One region of the Streptomyces sp. NPDC059875 genome, then DNA from elsewhere that is predicted to be linked to it. Evidence: riboswitches for the same ligand, from Rfam matches in the RefSeq annotation. Region 1 holds a riboswitch; each other region holds the start of a gene.
The links. Region 1 has a riboswitch for cyclic di-AMP ahead of ACFV9D_RS07060 (transglycosylase family protein). Riboswitches for the same ligand answer to the same signal wherever they lie in the genome.

Region 1 (4,936 bases):
GTACTTGGCGACGCGCTCGGAGCGGGCCGGGGCGCCGGTCTTGATCTGACCGCAGTTGGTGGCGACGGCCAGGTCGGCGATCGTGACGTCCTCGGTCTCGCCGGAGCGGTGGGACATCATGCACTTGAAGCCGTTGCGCTGGGCCAGCTCGACGGCGTCCAGGGTCTCGGTCAGCGAACCGATCTGGTTGACCTTGACGAGCAGGGCGTTGGCGGCGCCCTCCTCGATGCCGCGGGCCAGGCGCTCCGGGTTGGTGACGAACAGGTCGTCGCCGACGATCTGGACCTTGGTGCCCAGCTTGTCCGTGAGGACCTTCCAGCCGGCCCAGTCGTCCTCGAACAGCGGGTCCTCGATGGAGACCAGCGGGTACGCGGAGACGAGCTCCTCGTAGTACTCGGTCATCTCGGCGGCCGAGCGGGACTTGCCCTCGAACTCGTACGAGCCGTCCTTGTAGAACTCGGACGCGGCGACGTCGAGCGCCAGCGCGATGTCCTTGCCCGGGACGTAACCGGCCTGCTTGATGGCCTCGAGGATGAGGTCGAGCGCCTCGCGGTTGGAGTCCAGGTTCGGGGCGAAGCCGCCCTCGTCGCCGAGGCCGGTGGACAGGCCCTTGGTCTTCAGGACGGACTTGAGGGTGTGGTAGACCTCGGTGCCCCAGCGCAGGGCCTCGGAGAAGGACTCCGCGCCGATCGGGGCGATCATGAACTCCTGGATGTCCACGTTGGAGTCGGCGTGCGAGCCGCCGTTCAGGATGTTCATCATCGGAACGGGCAGCAGGTGCGCGTTCGGGCCGCCCAGGTAGCGGAAGAGCGGGAGGTCGGAGGCCTCGGAGGCGGCGTGCGCGACGGCGAGGGAGACGCCGAGGATGGCGTTGGCGCCGAGCGAGGCCTTGTTGTCGGTGGCGTCCAGGTCGAACATGGCCTGGTCGATGAGGCGCTGCTCGGTGGCGTCGTAGCCGACGAGCTCCGGGCCGATCTGCTCGATCACGGCGAGGACGGCCTTCTCGACGCCCTTGCCCTGGTAGCGGTTCTTGTCTCCGTCACGGAGCTCAATGGCCTCGAACGCACCGGTGGAGGCACCGGACGGAACGGCAGCACGGCCGGTGCTGCCGTCGTCGAGGCCGACCTCGACCTCGACCGTGGGGTTGCCTCGGGAGTCCAGGATTTCCCGGGCTACGACGACGTCGATGGACGGCACGAGCATCTCCTTCTGGGATGTGACGCTAGATGTGACGCAAGCTGTGCAGGGTCGCTTTGGCCTTGCGACAAGAGCCTAACCGGCTCTGGGGCTCCAGCCAGCCGGGCGCCCGCCCCCTGGGACGAAAAAGGACCCAAGGGCATGCATCAGGGGACGAACGACCCCGAAGCTACCCTTCGGTAACGCGGAAACCCCGGCCCGACGCGCACGGGGGAAGAGCACGTCGGACCGGGGTGGTCACCGCGGGAGGGTCGGAGGGGCCGCGTGAGCCGCCGGACTCACGCGAACCGCCGGGCTCACTTCAGGTGAAGCTGCTGGCCCGGGTAGATCAGGTCGGCGTCCTCGACGACGTCCTTGTTGAGCTCGAAGAGCTTCTCCCAGCCGCCCTTGACGTCGTGGGCGGCGGCGATCTTGCTCAGGGTGTCACCGGCGACGACCTTGTACTCGCCGTCACCCTTCTTGACCTTCTTGCCGGTCGGGGTGGTGACGGTCTTCTTCGCGTCGGCCTTCGGCGCGGTCCGCTGCTCGCTGCGGGTCGTCGGCTGCTCGGCCTGACGCTCCTGCTGCTTCGGGGCGGCCGGCTGGGCCGGCGCGCTCTCGGCGGCACCACCGGTGTAGGCGGCGCTGGAGAGGCCCACGCCACAGCTCGGCCAGGCGCCCTTGCCCTGGCCGGCCAGGACCTTCTCGGCGACGGCGATCTGCTGCGACTTCGAGGCCTGGTCGGCGGTGGCGGCGTACGCGGTGCCACCGTAGGCGGCCCAGGTGGAGGCGGAGAACTGCAGGCCGCCGTAGTAGCCGTTGCCGGTGTTGATGGACCAGTTGCCGCCGGACTCGCACTGGGCGACGGCGTCCCACTCGGAGGCGGTGGCGGCCGAGGCGGACCCGGCGGTCATCAGCGGGGCGGCGACGGCGACACCGGCGACACCGGCGAGGGCGACGGCGCGGGTGGCCTTGGAGGGACGACGGTGTTTGCCCTTGGCGGAAAACAGCATGGGACTTCTCCTCACCGACGCCTGCGAGGTGAGCTGTCGGGTTCGGGCCATGTGAGTTGCCCGGCCGCGCGACCTAGCGCGCGGCTTCACCCCAAGCCGCTCCGTCGGCCGTCTGTCTCAACGGCCGGGGGCGGCACTTACCTTGGGTCCCCCGCTCCTGCCTTCGGCGCTCGACGCGACGACTGTTCCCATCGGCCGACGGCAGGATTCGGCGTTTCGGTCGACGGGGCCCGCGGTGGCGAGCGGTGACGACCGTAGACACAGACCTCTCCGAAGTTCAAAGACGTCCATTGGGGAAAAATCGGCCCTACTCGCTTCGGGACGAAGGGTGTTTACGCAGGTGAGAGGTGACGGAAGCAAAGTTTGCGGACGCGACACGCCAGTTGAGACAAAGAGACCCATGTCTCACTTGCACAGAACCGGACATACGACCCCGAACTACCCCTACTTCACGGGGAGACCGATCGTCAGATCGAGGCTCTGGCCAGGGAGGATGAGGTCCGGGTCGGCGCCCACCGTCGAGCGGTTGGCGTCGTAGAGGGCGCCCCAGCCGCCCGGGAGTTCGTTCTCCCGAGCAATGTCGGTGAGGTTGTCGCCCGGCTTGACGGTGTATTCGCCCGAAGTGCCCTTGGTGTCCGTAACGTCCTTGCCGGCCTCGGCACCCTTGCCGCTCTCGGCATCCTCGGCGCCCTCGACATCCGTTACATCCGCACTGTCCGGATTCGTCACATCCGTACCAGGGGTGGCGTCCTGTGTCGGTGCGTCAGTCGGCGAGGCGTGTCGACCCTTTTCGCCATTCTTGTCCGGATTGAGCGTCTCCTCCGGAGCTGCGTCGCCCCGGTGCTTGCCGGTGCCCGGCGTCGTCACCGGCGCGGAGGGCGTGACGAGCGTCTCGGGGGTGGTGCCCGGGGTCGGGGTCGAAGGCGGGGTGGCCCCGGGGGTGACGGGCGACTCAGGGGTGGCGGCGTCGGGCGTGGCGGCTTCGGGGGTGAGCGGGAGGCCGGCGGTCCGGTTCGACTCCGCGACGGGACCCGTGGGCTCCGCCGGCGTGACCGCAGGGCCCGGGTCGACACCGGGCGCGGCGCCGTCGTTCGCCAGCCCCGCGATCGGGGCACAGGTGGCCCACTGCGTGGACCCCGCGGCGAGCGCCTTTTCGGCCACCGCGATCTGCTGCGCGCGGCTGGCGAGGTCGGCACTGCTCGCGTACGACAGACCGCCGTACGTCTCCCAGGTCTCCTGGGTGAACTGGAGGCCACCGTAGAGCCCGTTGCCGAAGTGGGCGCTCCACAGGCCGCCCGACTCGCACTCGGCGACCCGGTCCCAGGTGGGGGCGTCGGCGGCGGAGGCGGAGCCCGCGGCGAGCAGCGGCAGCGCGAGGGCCGATCCCGTCACGCCTGCGGCGACGACGATGGCGGGGGCCTGGCGGGGTCTGCGGTGTCGACCGTTCCCGGAGCGCATGCGGAGCTGCCTTTCGCGTGACTGCTGAGGTGACGGTGAACGTAGCGGCATTCGAACGTCTGTTACAAGTCGATGCAGCGGAGATCACGTAAAAGTCACAGTCTTGACGGACCGTCAGCTGACAACTGGGGCGAACTCCACCGGAAGCGTGCGCAATCCACGCATGATGAGCCCGCCGCGCCACCGCAGATCGGCCGGATCGGCGGCAAGTCGCAGGTCCGGCAGGCGAGTCAGCAGCGTCGCGAGCGCGATCTGGCCCTCCAGCCGGGCGAGCGGGGCGCCGATGCAGTAGTGGATGCCGTGCCCGTACCCCAGGTGCTGGTTGTCCCGCCGGGACAGATCGAGCGTGTCCGGTTCGTCGAAGCGCGCCGGGTCACGGTCGGCGGCGGCCAGCACGACCAGGACCGGGTCGCCCGCCGGGATCTCCTGTCCGCCGATGGTCAGCGGCTCCATGGCGTACCGCCAGGTCGCCAGCTCCACCGGCCCGTCGTAGCGCAGCAGCTCCTCGACCCCGGTCTCCAGGAGACCCCGGTCCCCCGCCGCGAGCGAGGCCTGGAGCCGCTCGCGCTGATCGGGGTTGCGCAGCAGGGCGTACACCCCGTTGCCCACGAGGTTGACCGTGGTCTCGAAGCCGGCGAAGAGGAGGATGAAGGCCATCGCGGCGGCCTCGTTCTCGGTGAGGTGCTCGCCGTGGTCGGAGGCCTTGATCAGCCCCGAGATCAGGTCGTCGCCGGGGTCGAGCCGCTTGCGGTGGATCAGCTCCGCGAGATAGCCGCGCATCTTCTTGACCGAGCGCGCCACCCCGCCGCGCGGGCCTCCACCGTGCCGGATCATCATTCCGGCCCAGTCCCGGAAGTCGTCCTGGTCCTCGCGCGGCACGCCGAGCAGGTCGCAGATCGCGTAGATGGGCAGCGGGAAGGCGAACTCGTGGATGAGGTCGGCGGAGCCCTTCTCCGCGAAGGAGTCGATGAGCCGGTCGGTCAGCTCCTGCACGCGCGGAGCGAACTCGGCGACCCGGCGCGGGGTGAACGCCTTCGACACCAGCCGCCGCAGCCGGGTGTGGTCGGGTGGGTCGATGTTGAGCAGATGTGTCATCAGCTCGGCCTTGCGCTCCCCCGGGATCCCGGTCTTCCCCTTGGCGTGCGCGGGCTCGTCGTGGTGCGCCGGGTTCTTCGAAAGCCGCTGGTCGGCGAGGGCCTGCCGGGCGTCCGCGTACCGCGTCACCAGCCAGGCCTCGACCCCGCTGGGCAGCTTCGCCCGGTGGACGGGCGCGTGCTCGCGCAGCCAGG
Region 2 (4,936 bases), on a different contig from region 1:
CGCTGCGGGTGGCAGTGCGCCGCACGGAGCCCCGCGCCGACGCCGCGGTCTCCGCCCAGGTGTGATGGTTCAGCCGGTGAGTGCCACGTCTCGGAGGTGCGTGATGGTCGGACAGGTGGCTCGGCGAGGTGTTCGGCTCGGGGTGCGCATCGGCTTGGTGTCGGCGATCGCCTTCGGCTCGCTATGGCTCGTCGGTGCCGCGATGTGGCTCTCCACCGGGGCGTACCCAGGCGGTGTGGCGGGTCTCATGCGTGGCGTTGTCGCAGTGGGCGGAAGCCTGGTGATCGGGGTTCTGCTCGGTGCGGTGACCGGTGTGGCCCTGGGACTGTCGCCTGAATGGGTGGCCGCTCGGGCTCCGCTGCGGGGTCTGCTCGCCGGCCTTGTCGCGAGCACCGTGTTCCTGGGCCAAACCGTTGTGGTGGCGGTCGGCAGCGACGGAGGCTACGGGCCGATGTTGCTCACCCTCCTTGCCACGCCGGTGATCGGTGGTGTGGCGGCCGCCCACAGCGGGGACGTCCTGGGACGCACACACCACCACTCCTGGTTGTCGGGCACGCGGCGGCGTCGCTAGGCCCTGTCCCCTCCGCGACCCTGGCGGGACGCCGAAGCCCCGGCCCAGGAGGGACCGGGGCCGGGGCGTGGAGTCGACGCGGATCGAGGGTCAGTACGCCCCGTTGACGTTGTCGATGGAGCCGTAGCGGTCCGCGGCGTAGTTGCAGGCCGCGGTGATGTTGGCGACCGGGTCGAACAGGTCCATCGACGTGCCGGGCACGTGGTAGGCCAGGAAGGTCGGCTCGATGACCTGCAGGAGACCCTTGGACGGGGTGCCCTTGACGGCGTTCGAGTCCCACAGGTTGATGGCCTGCGGGTTGCCGGAGGACTCGCGCATGATGTTGCGGTGGATGCCCTCGTACGTGCCCGGAATGCCGTACTTCGCCATGACGTCGAGGGACTCGCGGATCCAGCCGTCGAGGTCGTTGGTGTAGCTCTTGGCGGCCGCAGGGGCGGCCGCAGCGGGCGCGGCGGCGGAGGCCGCGGGGGCCTTCTTCGCGGGAGCCGCCTTGGCGGGAGTGGCGCTCCGCTGCTGCGAGCGGTCGGCCCGGTCGGTCTCCGTGCGCGCGGCGGACTTCGGCTTCTTCGGAGCGGTGGCGGATTTCCCGCGGAGCGTCAGTTCGAGGCCGGGGTGGATAAGTGACGGGTTGTCACCCACGGCGCTGCGATTCGCTCGGTACAGGGCCTGCCAGCCACCCTTCACACCCTGCTCGTGCGCGATCACCGAAAGGGAGTCGCCGCGAACGACCTTATAGGTCTTGGCGGCGGAATTCTGGGCGGCGGGAATTGATTCCACGATCTTCGCCGGGGCGCTGAAGACGGTCGTCTTGGCGGGGGCGGTCTCGGGGGTCGTGGCGGGCGCCGCGTGCGCGGTGGCCGTGGCGACCAGGGGCAGGGCCAGTGCCGCGCCACCCGTGCTGGCCAGGGCGATACCGCGGGTCAGGGGACGTCGCTTGGGGCGCCGGTGCTTACCGTGTGCGGGCATGTCGCATTCCTCTCCGGCGCCTGCGGGGTGAGCTGTCGGGTTCGGGCTGGAGATGCCCGGCCGCACACGTGCGACTTCACCCCGAGCCGTTCCGGATAATCCGTACCGGCGAATACGTGGGTCCCCCGCTCCTGCCTTCGGGTGAATGATCGGTATTTCCGGACGGTGGCAGGATTCGGCGATCCATCCGGGTCGAGGTGACCGTAGGCGAGAAATGTCGGCCGAAACAAGACGCCGCGTACCCGGGTAATTCACGACGGCCCTGTTCGCCCCGCCCTCCGCGCCGAACTTCCTTGAAGGACAAGGGAACGGAACGTGCCGGAAGATCGTCGCCACCCCCTGGTGATTCATCTCACCCGGAGTGCCAAATCGGTCATTACGGTAAATTCAGCTGAGTTGAGAAAAGGGATGCAAGGGCGAGTGATATCCCTTGCATCCCTTGTATCCCTTTTAGTGGGAACTGTGGCTGTACGTCAGCCCGTGATGCTCGCCGCGCCCGTCTCGATGTGGCCGGTGTAGCGGCGCGACCAGGTGCCGTCGACGTCGGCGAGGATCGTGAAGTCGTACCAGCCGTTGTGGTACGCGACGGCGTTGAAGAAGTCCTCACGCGAGGAGTTCGCGGCGACCGTGTACGTCCACGGCCCGTCCGTGCGGTAGGCGTTCGAGCGGATGGTGAAGGTCACCGGGGCGGCGGAGGTGTTGGTCATCTTGAAGTAGATCGCCGTCTTCCCGGTGCCCGGCTCGGTCGCGAACCGCGCCGCCACCTCGATCGACTTGCCCGCCTTCGAGGCGTCGCCGATGAAGCGCCGCAGGAAGCGGTTGGGGCCCATCATCGAGATGTCGTACTTGCCCGACCCGGACCCGAGCCCGATGTTGAAGTAGTCCGTGGATGTCGCGCCCGGGTCGACCGTGTACTGCCAGGCCGCCGTCTCCCGGTGCTGGTGCGGATGGATCGTGAAGTGCGCGGCACGCTTCGCCTGCGCGCCCTGGTTCGTCATCGAGAACCAGGCGAGGATCTTGCCCGCATCCCCGAACTCGAACCGGTCGAGGTTCCCGTTGACCTGGTAGGGCACGGCGCGCGCCGGGCGGGTGCCGGACTCCTGCGCGGGCAGGGCGTTGTCCTGCGGCACCGGATTGGGCAGCGGGGCGCAGTTGGACTGCCCGATGACCTTGGCGGTGGAGGGAAGGCCCGAGGGGACGCCGTACACCGGGCGCGCGAAGTCGAAGACGCCCGTCAGGTCGCCGGTGACCTTCCGCCGCCAGGCGCTGATGTTCGGGCAGGTGGCGGGGGTGCCGAGAGCTGCCGTCCAGGTCTCCATGAAGCGCAGGACGGAGGTGTGGTCGAAGACCTCCGAGCTGACCCAGCCGCCGCGCGTCCACGGCGACATGACGAGCATCGGGACGCGGAAGCCCAGCCCGATCGGCACGCCGTCGATGTACTCGCCGGGGGTGTCGGGCGGGGCGACCGGAGGCGGCACGTGGTCGAAGAACCCGTCGTTCTCGTCGTAGTTGAGGAACAGCACCGTCGAGTCGAAGACCTCGGGGTTCGCGGCCAGCGCGCGGTAGACGAGGTCGACGAAGTGCGCGCCGTCACCGGGCGGGGCGTAGGGGTGCTCGGAGAACGCCTCGCTCGCGACCACCCAGGAGACCTGCGGAAGCGTCCCGGCGACGACATCGGCGCGGATCGCGGCGGCGATGTCGTCCGGGGTGGAGCCGGTGACCTTGGGCACCGATCCCATCCCGCGGTCGTACAGCGGGTCGCCGGGGCGCGCGTCGGTGAACTTCTTGAAGTACGCGAGGCCGTTGTCGCCGTAGTTGTCCTGGGCGTTCTGGTAGACCTTCCAGCTCATGCCGGCGCGCTGGAGCGCCTCCGCGTACGTCTCCCAGGTGAGCCCGGACTCCTCGCCGCCGTCCTTGCTGGACGCGTCGATCTTCCCGCTCCACAGGAAGGTGCGGTTGGGGCCGGTGGCGCTGAGCGCCGAGCAGAAGTACGCGTCGCATGTCGTGTAGGCGTCGGCGAGGGCGTAGTGGAAGGGGATGTCGCCGCGGTCGAGATAGCCGAGCGTGCGGGTGTTGCCGACCCCGGTCACCCAGTTGTCCATGCGGCCCTTGTTCCACGCGGCGTGCTGCGAGGTCCAGCTGTGCGGAAGGTCGCCGTTGCACTGCGCCAGGGTCTCGCCGTCGACGCCGCCGGCGGGCGGGGTGGAGCTGAGCTTCCACGGGTACTGACGGCCACCCCAGTTGGGCTGGTTGAACGTGCCCCAGCCGCCGGGGATGTTGCCGGCGGCCCGGTCGCCGAAGCCGCGGACACCGCGCAGCCTGCCGAAGTAGTGGTCGAAGCTGCGGTTCTCCTGCATGAGGATCACGACGTGCTTGACGTCGGTGATGGTGCCCGTGGCGGCCGCGGCGGTGGCCGATGCCGTGCCCGTGGGGAGGGTGGCGCCCGCCACGAGACCTGCCCCGATCCCGACGAATCCCCTGCGGCTGATGGGAGTCATGCCCCGCCTCTCACGTCACTGCGTGCCCCAGCGGCACACCGAGGACAGGATGGGGGAGGGGGCGTCAAAGGTATAGATCTGTGCGGTAATTCTGAGTGAACTTCCGAGGAGCGGTGAAGGGCTGGGTTCTGATTGGTGGAGACTCAGACCAATGGGAGAGCACCAGCGTCTGAGGGGGCAGATGCGGACATCCCCGCACGGTCCGCGGCCGTGCGCGCCGGGGGCACCTGGGTCAGCGGGGTCGGTGCGAGCGCGTGCCGGCCCTTGCGCTACGGCGGCACCGCCCCGTCGCGGCGCAGCATCAGCAGCGCGGCGTCGTCCTCCGCGTGCGGGCCCGCGGTGAGCGAGTCGAGGAGGTGGTCGGCGAGCTCCTCCAGATCGGCCGGGCCGGCCGAGAACGCGGCCTCCAGCCGGGTCAGTCCGTGGTCGATGTCCTCGCCCGGCTTCTCGACCAGGCCGTCGCTGTACAGCAGCAGCGTGTCGCCGGGGGCCAGCCGGGCCGCGGTCGGCGGATAGGGCGCGAGACCCCACTCGGCGGGCAGCCCCAGCGGCGGCCCGCCCGCCAGCTCCAGCCGGCCGACCGTGCCGTCGGCACGCCGCAGCAGCGGCGGCGGATGGCCCGCGTTGGCCGCCTCGACCGCCCCGGTGGCGAGGGTGATCCGCAGATACTGGCAGGTGGCGAAGCGATCGGCGCCCAGGTCGGCGAGGAACGCCGACGCCTTGGCGAGGACCCGTCCGCACGGATGGCCCTCCGCCGCGTACGCGGTCATGGCCACGCGCAACTGCCCCATGAGCGCCGCGGCCTCGGTGTCATGGCCCTGCACGTCCCCGATCGCCACGCCCACACCGCCGTCGGGCAGCGTCACCGCGTCGTACCAGTCCCCGCCGACCCGCACTCCGT
Region 3 (4,936 bases), on a different contig from region 1:
CGAGCCCGCGCTTCGCGAGCGGCGCGCGCGCGTCAGAGCATCAGACCGACAGGCCCTTGTCGCGCAGCCAGGCCGCCGGGTCGATGCCGTCGCCGCCCGCGGTGTGCACCTCGAGGTGCAGGTGCGGGCCGGTCACGTTGCCGGTCGCGCCGACGCGGCCGATGGTCTCGCCGGTGCCCACGGACTGGCCCACGTTCACCGTCATCGAGGACAGGTGCGCGTACCAGACCTCCGAGCCGTCCTCCAGCTCCAGGACGATCCGGTAGCCGTAGGAGCCGGACCAGCCCGCCGACTTGATGGTGCCGCCGTGCACCGCCTTGACCGGGGTGCCGGTGGGCGCCGCGAAGTCGAGGCCGGTGTGGTAGCCGGAGGACCACATGGAGCCGGACTGGCCGTACGTGGAGGTCAGGGTGTACGAGGAGGTGGGCAGGGAGTAGCTCGCGGCGAGCTTGGCCAGGCGCTCCGCCTCGGCCTTGGCGGCCGCTTCCTCCTCGGCCTTCCTCTTCGCCTCGGCCGCCGCCTTCTCGGCCGCGTCGGCCTTCGCCGCCGCCTCGGCCGCGGCCTTCTCGGCCGCCTGCTTCTCCGCGGCGGCCTTCTCGGCGGCGTCGGCGGAGGCCTGCTGCTGCTCGGCCTGCTGGAGGATGCGGGCGCGCAGCGCCTCGCCGGCGTCCGCCGTCGACTCGGACGCGGAAGCGGAGCCCTCGGCCTTGTCCGTGCCGCCGTCGACCGGGACGGTGAGGGAGGCGGTGAGCGGCTGCGGGTTGTTCGTGCCGGAGCCCGAACCGTCCGCGCCGTCCTCGTCGGAGATGAGTTCGCCGACGCCCGGCAGCTCGGAGGCGTCCGGGAGGTTCAGGTCCGGGAGCGATATCGAGACCGGGGGCTTGTCCTTGGCGGTGGCCATGCCGCCCGCACCGACCGCCGCGATGACACCGACGCCGAGGACGGTGGAGGAGCGGGCGAAGGCCGAGCGCTGCTTCACGACCCGGTGGCGGCCACCGGAGCGGCTCTGCTGGCGGAGGGATTCCTCGGTGGGGTTCCACTCCCCCCACGTGGTGGCGTCGTCGTCCGAACCGGCGGCACCCGAGGCACCGAACGCATCGAAGGGGGCTTCGGGGGCAGGGGTGTTGGACGCCACGGAGGCGTACTCCTTTCCTTCCTTCTCGCCTACCGGGTTAGCTGACGGGTTCGGAGCAGGAAGGTCTCCTACGGGCGCTGTCGCACGGGTGCGAAAGTGCCCGATTCACCCCAAGTGGTGGTTCCCCGGTTCCTTTTCAGGATTCGGCGCGTGCGCACGGTGCCGTCTCTTGCGACGGCTGGGACGACCGCGCTGCGTTATCGAACGTTAATAGACAGGAGGGCCGGATTCCAAGCTGTTCCGGTTGATCATTCCCGAGATTGAGCCGGTACAGCCCGATTTGACCGCGCTTCAGCAAACGCCTTCCGAACCCCCAGAAACTGACGATGTATCAATTGTTATCGCAGCGGTACCTCTTCACTACGGAACGTCACGGCACCACCGGCATCGTCCGCCGCCGCTCCGGCTGCCCGGCCGCCGGACGGCTCACCGCGAGCAGCGCCATGTCGTCCGTCGACCCCCCGCCCGTGTACCGGCGGACGTCGTCCACGATCGCGTCGAGCAGTTCCTCCGGCCCCGGGAAGATCCGCCCGGCGAGCCGCTCGGCGGGATCGTAGAAGGCCCCCGCGGCATTGCGGGCCTCGGAGAGCCCGTCCGTGTAGAGGAGCAGCGTCGCCCCCGGCGGGTACGCGCTCTCGTCGGCCCGGTCCGGCCAGGCGGCCAGCTCGCCCATGCCCAGCGGCAGCGCCGGCTCGCTCGGCTCCAGGAGCCCCAGGCTCCCGTCCACGTACAGCAGCAGCGGCTCGGGATGACCGCGGTTCACCACCCGTACGCGACCGTCACCGCGCGGGATCTCGGCCAGGACGGCGGTGGTGAACCCCTCGAAGGCGTCCAGGCCGTCGCGGCGCGTGCCCTCCCGGGCCAGGGCCCGCTCCAGGCGCTGCGCGACGCCCTCGAGGGTCGCCTCCTGCTCGGCCGCCTCCCGGAAGGCGCCGATGACGACGGCGACGGCCTCGACCGCGTCGAGCCCCTTGCCCCGGACGTCACCGACCACCAGCCGTACCCCGTACGGCGTGTCCTGGACGGCGAACAGGTCGCCGCCGATGAACGCGTCCGCCTGCGCCGCCTCGTACCGCGCCGCCACCTGGAGCCCGCCGATCCGCTCGGCCGGCGTCGGAAGCACGGCCTTCTGGGCGGTCTCCGCGATCACCCGGGCCGAGGCGAGCCGTTTGCCGCTGCGCCGGACGACCCTGTTGATGAGCAGGGCGAGGGCGGAGACGGTGACGACGGTCAACGTCTCGGTGAGGGACGGGATATCGGCGACGGTGCCGTTGTACACGTGCAGACCGACGCTCGCCAGGATCGCGGCGATGCCGGTGACCAGCGTCGTCAGCATCGAGAAGAACGGGGCCGCGATGAGCGGCGCGGCCGAGAACATCGGGGAGGCCGTGTACGAGGCCGGGGTCGAGAGGTCGAAGGCGACACCGCCGAGGATCACGAGCGGGGGCAGGGCGCGGATGAACCGACGGGCCTGCTCGGCGCGCGGCCCCGGGCGCCCGTTGCCCTCGCCGCGCGCCGCTCGCTGCCCCTGCCCCACCTGTGCTCTCCTGCCCGGTCCGTACACGGCGACGGACGGTACCGCGCCCTCCCCAGGGTGGCGGGAGCCGCGCCGCGCGGCGACCCCCGCTCCGCCGAGTGGGGGACACACCCCCGTACGCCCCGCCGGTCAGCCGCCCGCGCCCAGCCGCCCGGACCGGCCCAGGGCCCGGACCGCGCCCGCACACCCCAGCCCGACCCCGCACAGCACCAGCCACGGCGTCGCCGACCACCTCGTGACATCGAGCAGCACGCCCGTCCCCAGGTTCCCGAGCGTGATCCCGACCCCGCAGACGGTGTTGTAGAGCCCGTAGTGCGTGGCCACCCACCGCCCGCCCGAGAGCGCGACGACCGTGTCCATCTCGTACGGGTACAGCACCGCGTTCGCGACCGCCAGGACCGCCGCGCACAGCAGCAGGCCCACGAGCCCTGGCACGGCCACCGGCAGCAGGAAGGCCCCGCCCATCAGCACGAGCCCCAGGACCAGACACCGCTCCCGGCTCAGCCGGCGCTTGCACCACGCCGTGATCCGCAGCTGTCCCGCCAGCGCCACGAGCGCGGAGACCACGAACAGCGCGGTCGTGGCCGCCGTGCCGTCCGCCGCCAGCGGCAGTGCCAGATAGACCTGGAAGGACAGGACGTACGAGCCGGTCATCGCGAGCGAGAAGAGCCAGAACGTGCGGTTGGTCAGCACCGTACGGAACTGGCCCCGCTCCTCGACGCTCTCGGGGGCCTCCTCCCGTAGCCGTACCGGAAGGTGCCGCAGCTGTACCAGCGTCAGGAGGGCGAACAGCACCGCCGCCACCACACACGTCAGCCGGAAAGACACCCCGGTCAGCGCCACCCCGACCAGTGGCCCGAGCAGGATCCCGGCCTGGTAGTACGTGTTGAACAGCGCGAACGCCTCCACGCGCCGCTCCCCCGCCTCCGCCGCGAGGTACGCCCGCACGGCCGGGTTGAACAGCGCCCCCGCCAGGCCCGTCGCCACCGATGCGGCGATCAGCACCGGCAGCGACTGGGCGAACGCGAGCGCCCCGAAGCCCGCCGTCCGCAGCGCGCACCCGGCGACGATCAGCGGCTTGAAGCCGAACCGGTCGGCGAGCGCCCCGCCGACCAGGAACATGCCCTGCTGGGAGAGGTTCCGTACGCCGAGCACCAGCCCGACCGCCCACGCCGCCATGCCCAGCCCGCCCGCGCCCCGGTCACCCGCGAGATGCGCGGCGAGATACGGCATCAGCATGTAGAAGCCGAGGTTGATGGTCAGCTGGTTGAGGAAGAGCAGCCGCGCGGCCGGTTCGAAGGTACGGCTCTGCCGCCAGATCCCGCCCTTGGCGGGGGCCTCGGCCCGGGCGTTCATCGGACCCGCTCCAGGACCCGGCGGGTCCAGCCGTCGACCTGCGCGTCGCCCTCGTACGCCGCCGGCTCCTCGCGCGGCGGGGCGTCGAGCAGTCCGTGTGCCGCACAGAACTCGTCGCTGAAGACCGTGTCGAAGTACCGCTGCGGCCCGTCCGGGAAGACGGCCGCGATCCGTGTCCCGCGCGGCCGGGTGCGGGCCAGCCACCCGGCGACCAGCGCGACCGCGCCCACGCTCCAGCCGCCCGTGGCGAACTGACGCGACGCCAGGCGCCGGGCGGCCCGGACCGCGTCCGCCGGTCCGACCCAGTGGATCTCGTCGAAGGCCGCGTGGTCGACGTTGCCGGGGTGGATGGAGGAGCCGAGCCCGCGCATCAGCCGTTCGCCGGCCGGGAGACCGAAGACGGTGGAGTGGACGCTGTCCACGCCCACCAGCTCCAGGGCGGGGCTGGACGTGGCCCGCAGCGCGCGGGAGATCCCGGCGGAGTGCCCCCCGGTCCCCACCGCGCAGACCAGGACGTCGATCCGGTCGAGCTGCGCGGAGAGCTCGGCGGCGAGTCCCCCGTACGCCTCGGGGTTGTCGGGGTTGCCGTACTGGTTCGGCCACCACGCCCCGTCGAGGCTCGTCAGAAGCTCCGCCACCCGGTCCATGCGCGCCTGCTGCCAGCCGCCCCGCGGGCTCGGCTCCGGCACGACGTGGACCCGGGCGCCGTGGGCGACGAGCATCCGCTCGACGATCGGTTCGAGACCGGGGTCGGTGACGACATGGACGGGGTGGCCGTGCAGCACTCCGGCCAGCGCGAGGCCGAGGCCGAGCGTGCCGGAGGTCGATTCGACGATGGGCGCGCCGGGCCGCAGCTCTCCGCGGCGGCGCGCCGCTTCGACCATGTAGAGGGCGGCACGGTCCTTGAT
Region 4 (4,936 bases), on a different contig from region 1:
GACGGCTTCGCCCCGCTGCTGCCCGACACCGCGATCGAGCTGGGCGACCTGGACGCCCTGGAGCGCGAGCTGCGCAAGGGCGACGTGGCCGCGTTCGTCGTCGAGCCGATCCAGGGCAAGGGGGTGCACGAGGCCCCGCCCGGCTTCCTGCGCGCCGCCCAGGAGCTGCTGCACGCGCGCGGGGCGCTGCTGATCGCCGACGAGGTGCAGACGGGGCTCGGCAGGACCGGTGACTTCTACGCGTACCAGCACGAGGACGGGGTCGAACCGGATCTGGTCTGCGTCGCCAAGGCGCTCTCCGGCGGCTATGTCCCGGTCGGCGCGACGCTCGGGAAGGACTGGATCTTCAAGAAGGTCTACTCGTCCATGGACCGGGTCCTGGTCCACTCGGCCAGCTTCGGTTCGAACGCGCAGGCCATGGCCGCCGGGCTCGCGGTGCTCTCGGTCATGGAGAGCGAGGGGACGGTGGCGCACGTGCGCCGGGTCGGCGGGCTGCTGGCCGCGCGCCTGAAGGAGCTCGTCCCGCGCTACGAGCTGCTGAAGGAGATCCGCGGGCGCGGGCTGATGATCGGGATCGAGTTCGGGCGGCCGTCCTCGCTCGGGCTGCGCAGCCGGTGGACGATGCTGCAGGCCGCCCGCAAGGGGCTCTTCGCCCAGATGGTCGTCGTCCCGCTGCTCCAGCGGCACCGGATCCTCACCCAGGTGTCGGGGGACCACCTGGAGGTGATCAAGCTGATTCCGCCGCTGGTCATCGACGAGGAGGACGTGGACCGGTTCGTGACGGCGTTCACGGCAGTGATGGACGACGCCCATGGCGGTGGCGGACTGATGTGGGACTTCGGGAAAACGCTGGTCAAGCAGGCGGTGGCGCAGCGCTGAGAACGCGGGCGACGCGGCTTTTGCCTCTGGGGCAAGAAATTTGCCTCAGAGGAAAGATCCTGGCGGAATGGAGGCATGGAGCACCTCCCCGGGGAGCAGTCCCCGGATCCTGCCGCACCGGACGTACCGGCCCCTGCCACCCAGGACGTCCTGCCGGACGTCGCCCCGCAGCTGCGCGGCCTGCGCCGGCGTCGCGGGCTGACCCTGGAGGCCGCCGCCCAGCGGGCGAGTCTCTCCCCGGCGCACCTCTCCCGGCTCGAGACGGGCCGCCGACAGCCCTCGCTGCCCATGCTGCTCGCCCTGGCCCGTATCTACGGTACGACGGTCTCCGAGCTCCTCGGCGAGGTTCCGCCCGAGCGTGATCCGATCGTCCGGGCCGGCCGGTCCGAGCCCGTCGAGGCCGACGGCTGGACCTACCGCCAGGCCGGTGGGCCCGGCCGCGCCCTGCAGGCGCTCCGGGTCCACGTGCCGTACGCCACCCGGGCCGACATCGTGCGCGTCCATCCCGGGGAGGAGTGGCTGCACGTCCTCGAGGGGCAGGTGCGCCTCGCGCTCGGCGACGCCGTGCACGTGCTCGACCCGGGGGACAGCGCGCACTTCGACTCGCTCACCCCGCACCGCATCGGGGCCGCCGGCCGCGGCGGGGCCGAGCTCCTCTTCGTCCACACGCTGATGCAGAGCCCCGCCGCCGAGCTGTGCCTCGGCGACGGAGCCCCGCATCTCCGCTGAGCCCTTCGGAAAGGGGCCGATATGTCCGAGAAGTCCGCGCCGATCACCGGTGAGGAACGTGGAGAGGGCAAGTTCCCCAAGGGGCTGGTGCTCCGGCTCTTCGCCTATCTGGTGGCCGGGCACCTCTTCGCCGGGTTCCTCTATCTGCTGTTCATGCTCGGTGGGCAGAACCAGTAGCGGGCGGGTGCGTGCTCACGCCTCGACGACGAGCCGTTCGCGCAGCCGCGCCCGGGTCTCCGGGCTGAGCTTCAGGCCGTCCGAGAGGTAGCTCTCGACCGTGCCCCAGGTCTGCTCGATCGTCTCGAACGCGGCCCGCAGATACTCCAGGCGCGCGTCGAAGAGCGGGCTGAGCAGCTCCATCACCTCGGGCGACATGGCGTCCGCGGAGGTGGAGCTGCGGCGTACCTTGTACCGGCGGTGCGGGTCGTTCGACTTCACGTAGTCGGCCTCGATCGCCTCGCGCTCGACCCCCACCGCGAGCAGCGAGATGGCGATGGCCAGCCCCGCCCGGTCCTTTCCGGCCGCGCAGTGCATCAGCGCGGGGACGCTGTCCTCGGCCATCGCGTACAGGATGCGGCTGTGCTCCGCGGTCCGCTCGACAATCATCTTCCGGTACGAATCGGACATTCGGTCGGCCGCCTTGCCGTCGCCGAGGGCGGCGCGGAGCTGCTCCAGTTCACCGGTGCTGACCAGCTTCCAGAATTCCTTGCCGTCGGCCGGGTCGTTGAGCGGTATGTTCACGTTCCGTACGCCGGGAAGTTCGACGTCCAGCCCCTCGACCTTCCGGTCCGCGTGGTTGCGGAAGTCGAAGATCGTGTGCAGCTCGAGGGTGGCCAGGAAGGCCGCGTCCTCCTCGGTGGCATGCGCGAGGTGGCCGCTGCGGAAGAGGCGTCCGAACCGCACCGATCCGCCGTCCACGGTCGGCAGGCCGCCCACGTCCCGGAAGTTGCGCACCCCGGTGAGCTCGGGTTCGGTCGACGGGACCTGCGGCAGCTGCTGCGTCACGAGTGCTCCTGAGGGTTGACGGATCGAGATCGGTTCCTGGGGCAATCATCCCGGGTGCGGCCGTTCTCGTGCACCCCCGGGTCAGGGAATGGGTGTTCTGTCCGAATTGAGCCCTTCGATATAACGCGCCCTGGTTGCAGGGGAGATGGGCTTCGGCGCGTGAGCAGCGTCATAAAGGTGACGGACCGTGCCTGATCGTCTTGCGCAATCCCCGTACCGGAAAAGGAAATCGAGGTTCCGTCATCCACGGAGGGTGACCGGAATTCGTTGCGAATATCAAGCCCGGGAATGCGTGCGGAAAACGGTGGCTTGTTCGCGCCGACCCCGCTCGTCTAGCGTCACCGTCAATCCGGTCGGACCGCCGAATCCTGCCACCGTCCGGAATCCGCACCCACCCACGTATGGCAGGAGCGGGGGACCCAGGTAAGTACGCCGAACCGGTCGATCCGGACGGCTCGGGGTGAAGTCGCGTGAGAACGCGGCCGGACATCTCCAGTCCGAACCCGACAGCTCACCTCGCAGGCGACGGAGAGGAATTCGCCATGCCCGCGAAGGGTAAGCACCGCCGTCCCAAGGTCAACCCGATCACGCGCGGATTCGTCGCCGCCGGCACCGGTGGTGCCGTCGTCGCCCTGCCGCTCCTCGGTGCGACCGGAGCCCACGCCGCCGACAAGGGCGCCCCGACCGTGACGCCCGAGCAGGCCGTCGCCGCCGTCGCCGCGGCTCCGTCCACCGCCCCGGCCGCCGCTCCCGCAGCGAAGGTGAAGACGTACTCCGTCGTCCCCGGCGACTACCTGTCCAAGATCGCCGCTGAGCACCACCTGGCCGGCGGCTGGAAGAAGCTCTACGAGGACAACCGCCAGGTCGTCGGCGAGAACCCCTCGCTGATCCACCCCGGCATGAAGCTCACCCTCGGCGCCAAGTCGACGGCCAAGGCCGCAGCGCCCAAGGCCAAGGCCCCCAAGGCCGCTCCGAAGGCCGCGCCCAAGGCGGAGAAGTCCTCCGCGGATTCCGCCGAGTCGCGCAGCTCGCGCAGCAGCGACCGCAGCACTCCGGAGTCCACGCCGGCTTCCCAGCCCGCGCAGTCCGCCCCCGCGCAGGCCTCGTCCTCCGGTTGGGTCGCCCCGGTCAGCGGTGGCGTCTCCACCCCGTACCGCGCGTCCGGCGCGATGTGGTCCTCCGGCTACCACACCGGTGTCGACTTCATCGCCTCCTCGGGTACCTCGGTCAAGGCCGTCGGCGCGGGCACCGTCTACTCCGCGGGCAACAGCGGCTCGTACGGCAACGAGGTCGTCATCCAGCACGCCGACGGCACGTTCTCGCAGTACGCCCACCTCTCCTCCCTGGGCGTCTCCGCCGGGCAGACCGTCGCGGGCGGCCAGGAGATCGGTCTCTCCGGCTCGACCGGCAACTCCACCGGTCCGCACCTGCACTTCGAGATCCGCACCGGACCGAGCTACGGCTCGGACGTCGACCCGCTGGCCTACCTGCGCTCGCACGGCGTCTCCATCTGACGTACACCCAGCACCCGAAGGGGCCCGGCACCTGTGTGCCGGGCCCCTTCGGGTTCCGTCGTATTCCGGCTTGGCGGAATCTTGACCGGTGGCGTATCTCACCCGGCGTCAACCCCTCCTTACGGTCGCGTAGGTCACACCCGTGAGGGAAAGATGAGCTCTCGTGGCAGACGATTCGAGAGCAAGAGACATGGACGTATTCGGGTCGTACGCGGCGATCGGTGACAGCTTCACCGAGGGTGTCGGAGACCCGGGGCCCGATGGGAAGTACGTGGGCTGGGCGGACCGCTTCGCGGTCCTGCTCGCCGACCAGCTGCCGGAGCACGACGCATTCCGTTACGCCAACCTGGCCGTACGCGGCCGCCTCCTCGACCAGATCGTGGAGGAGCAGGTCCCCAGGGCGAAGGAACTCGCCCCCGACCTGGTGAGCTTCTGCGCGGGGGGCAACGACATCATCCGCCCGGGCACCGACCCGGACGACGTCGCCGAGCGTTTCGAGCGCGCCGTCGCCGATCTGACCTCTGCCGTCGGCACGGTCATGGTGACGACCGGCTTCGACACCCGCGACGTACCCGTGCTGCGCCATCTGCGCGGCAAGATCGCCACGTACACGGCTCATGTGCGGGCCATCGCGGACCGCTACGACTGCCCGGTCCTGGACCTGTGGTCGCTCAAGTCGGTGCAGGACAGGCGGGCTTGGGACGACGACCGACTGCACCTCTCGCCCGAGGGCCACACCCGGGTCGCGCTGCGCGCAGCCCAGGTCCTCGGCATGGAGGTGCCCGCCGACCCGGACCAGCCGTGGCCCC

Region 2: linked by a shared signal. The riboswitch ahead of ACFV9D_RS33620 (transglycosylase SLT domain-containing protein) and the one ahead of ACFV9D_RS07060 (transglycosylase family protein) in region 1 are both predicted to bind cyclic di-AMP.
Region 3: linked by a shared signal. The riboswitch ahead of ACFV9D_RS10640 (M23 family metallopeptidase) and the one ahead of ACFV9D_RS07060 (transglycosylase family protein) in region 1 are both predicted to bind cyclic di-AMP.
Region 4: linked by a shared signal. The riboswitch ahead of ACFV9D_RS01790 (peptidoglycan DD-metalloendopeptidase family protein) and the one ahead of ACFV9D_RS07060 (transglycosylase family protein) in region 1 are both predicted to bind cyclic di-AMP.

The regions. Positions count from the first base shown of each region.
Region 1 covers NZ_JBHWJZ010000004.1:255,790-260,725, reverse strand. The annotation lists gene eno (phosphopyruvate hydratase) at 1-1,203, opposite strand, end outside; gene ACFV9D_RS07060 (transglycosylase family protein) at 1,494-2,189, opposite strand; cyclic di-AMP (ydaO/yuaA leader) riboswitch at 2,193-2,368, opposite strand; gene ACFV9D_RS07055 (transglycosylase family protein) at 2,634-3,647, opposite strand; gene ACFV9D_RS07050 (cytochrome P450) at 3,762-4,936, opposite strand, start outside.
Region 2 covers NZ_JBHWJZ010000041.1:8,157-13,092, forward strand. The annotation lists gene ACFV9D_RS33610 (hypothetical protein) at 1-65, shown strand, start outside; gene ACFV9D_RS33615 (hypothetical protein) at 143-571, shown strand; gene ACFV9D_RS33620 (transglycosylase SLT domain-containing protein) at 662-1,537, opposite strand; cyclic di-AMP (ydaO/yuaA leader) riboswitch at 1,542-1,728, opposite strand; gene ACFV9D_RS33625 (phosphocholine-specific phospholipase C) at 2,011-4,035, opposite strand; gene ACFV9D_RS33630 (SpoIIE family protein phosphatase) at 4,305-4,936, opposite strand, start outside.
Region 3 covers NZ_JBHWJZ010000006.1:303,507-308,442, reverse strand. The annotation lists gene ACFV9D_RS10640 (M23 family metallopeptidase) at 41-1,135, opposite strand; cyclic di-AMP (ydaO/yuaA leader) riboswitch at 1,147-1,294, opposite strand; gene ACFV9D_RS10635 (PP2C family protein-serine/threonine phosphatase) at 1,506-2,672, opposite strand; gene ACFV9D_RS10630 (MFS transporter) at 2,802-4,028, opposite strand; gene ACFV9D_RS10625 (PLP-dependent cysteine synthase family protein) at 4,025-4,936, opposite strand, start outside.
Region 4 covers NZ_JBHWJZ010000001.1:446,977-451,912, reverse strand. The annotation lists gene ACFV9D_RS01810 (aspartate aminotransferase family protein) at 1-879, shown strand, start outside; gene ACFV9D_RS01805 (helix-turn-helix domain-containing protein) at 955-1,608, shown strand; gene ACFV9D_RS01800 (DUF6126 family protein) at 1,630-1,785, shown strand; gene ACFV9D_RS01795 (tyrosine-protein phosphatase) at 1,801-2,613, opposite strand; cyclic di-AMP (ydaO/yuaA leader) riboswitch at 2,963-3,151, shown strand; gene ACFV9D_RS01790 (peptidoglycan DD-metalloendopeptidase family protein) at 3,156-4,127, shown strand; gene ACFV9D_RS01785 (SGNH/GDSL hydrolase family protein) at 4,291-4,936, shown strand, end outside.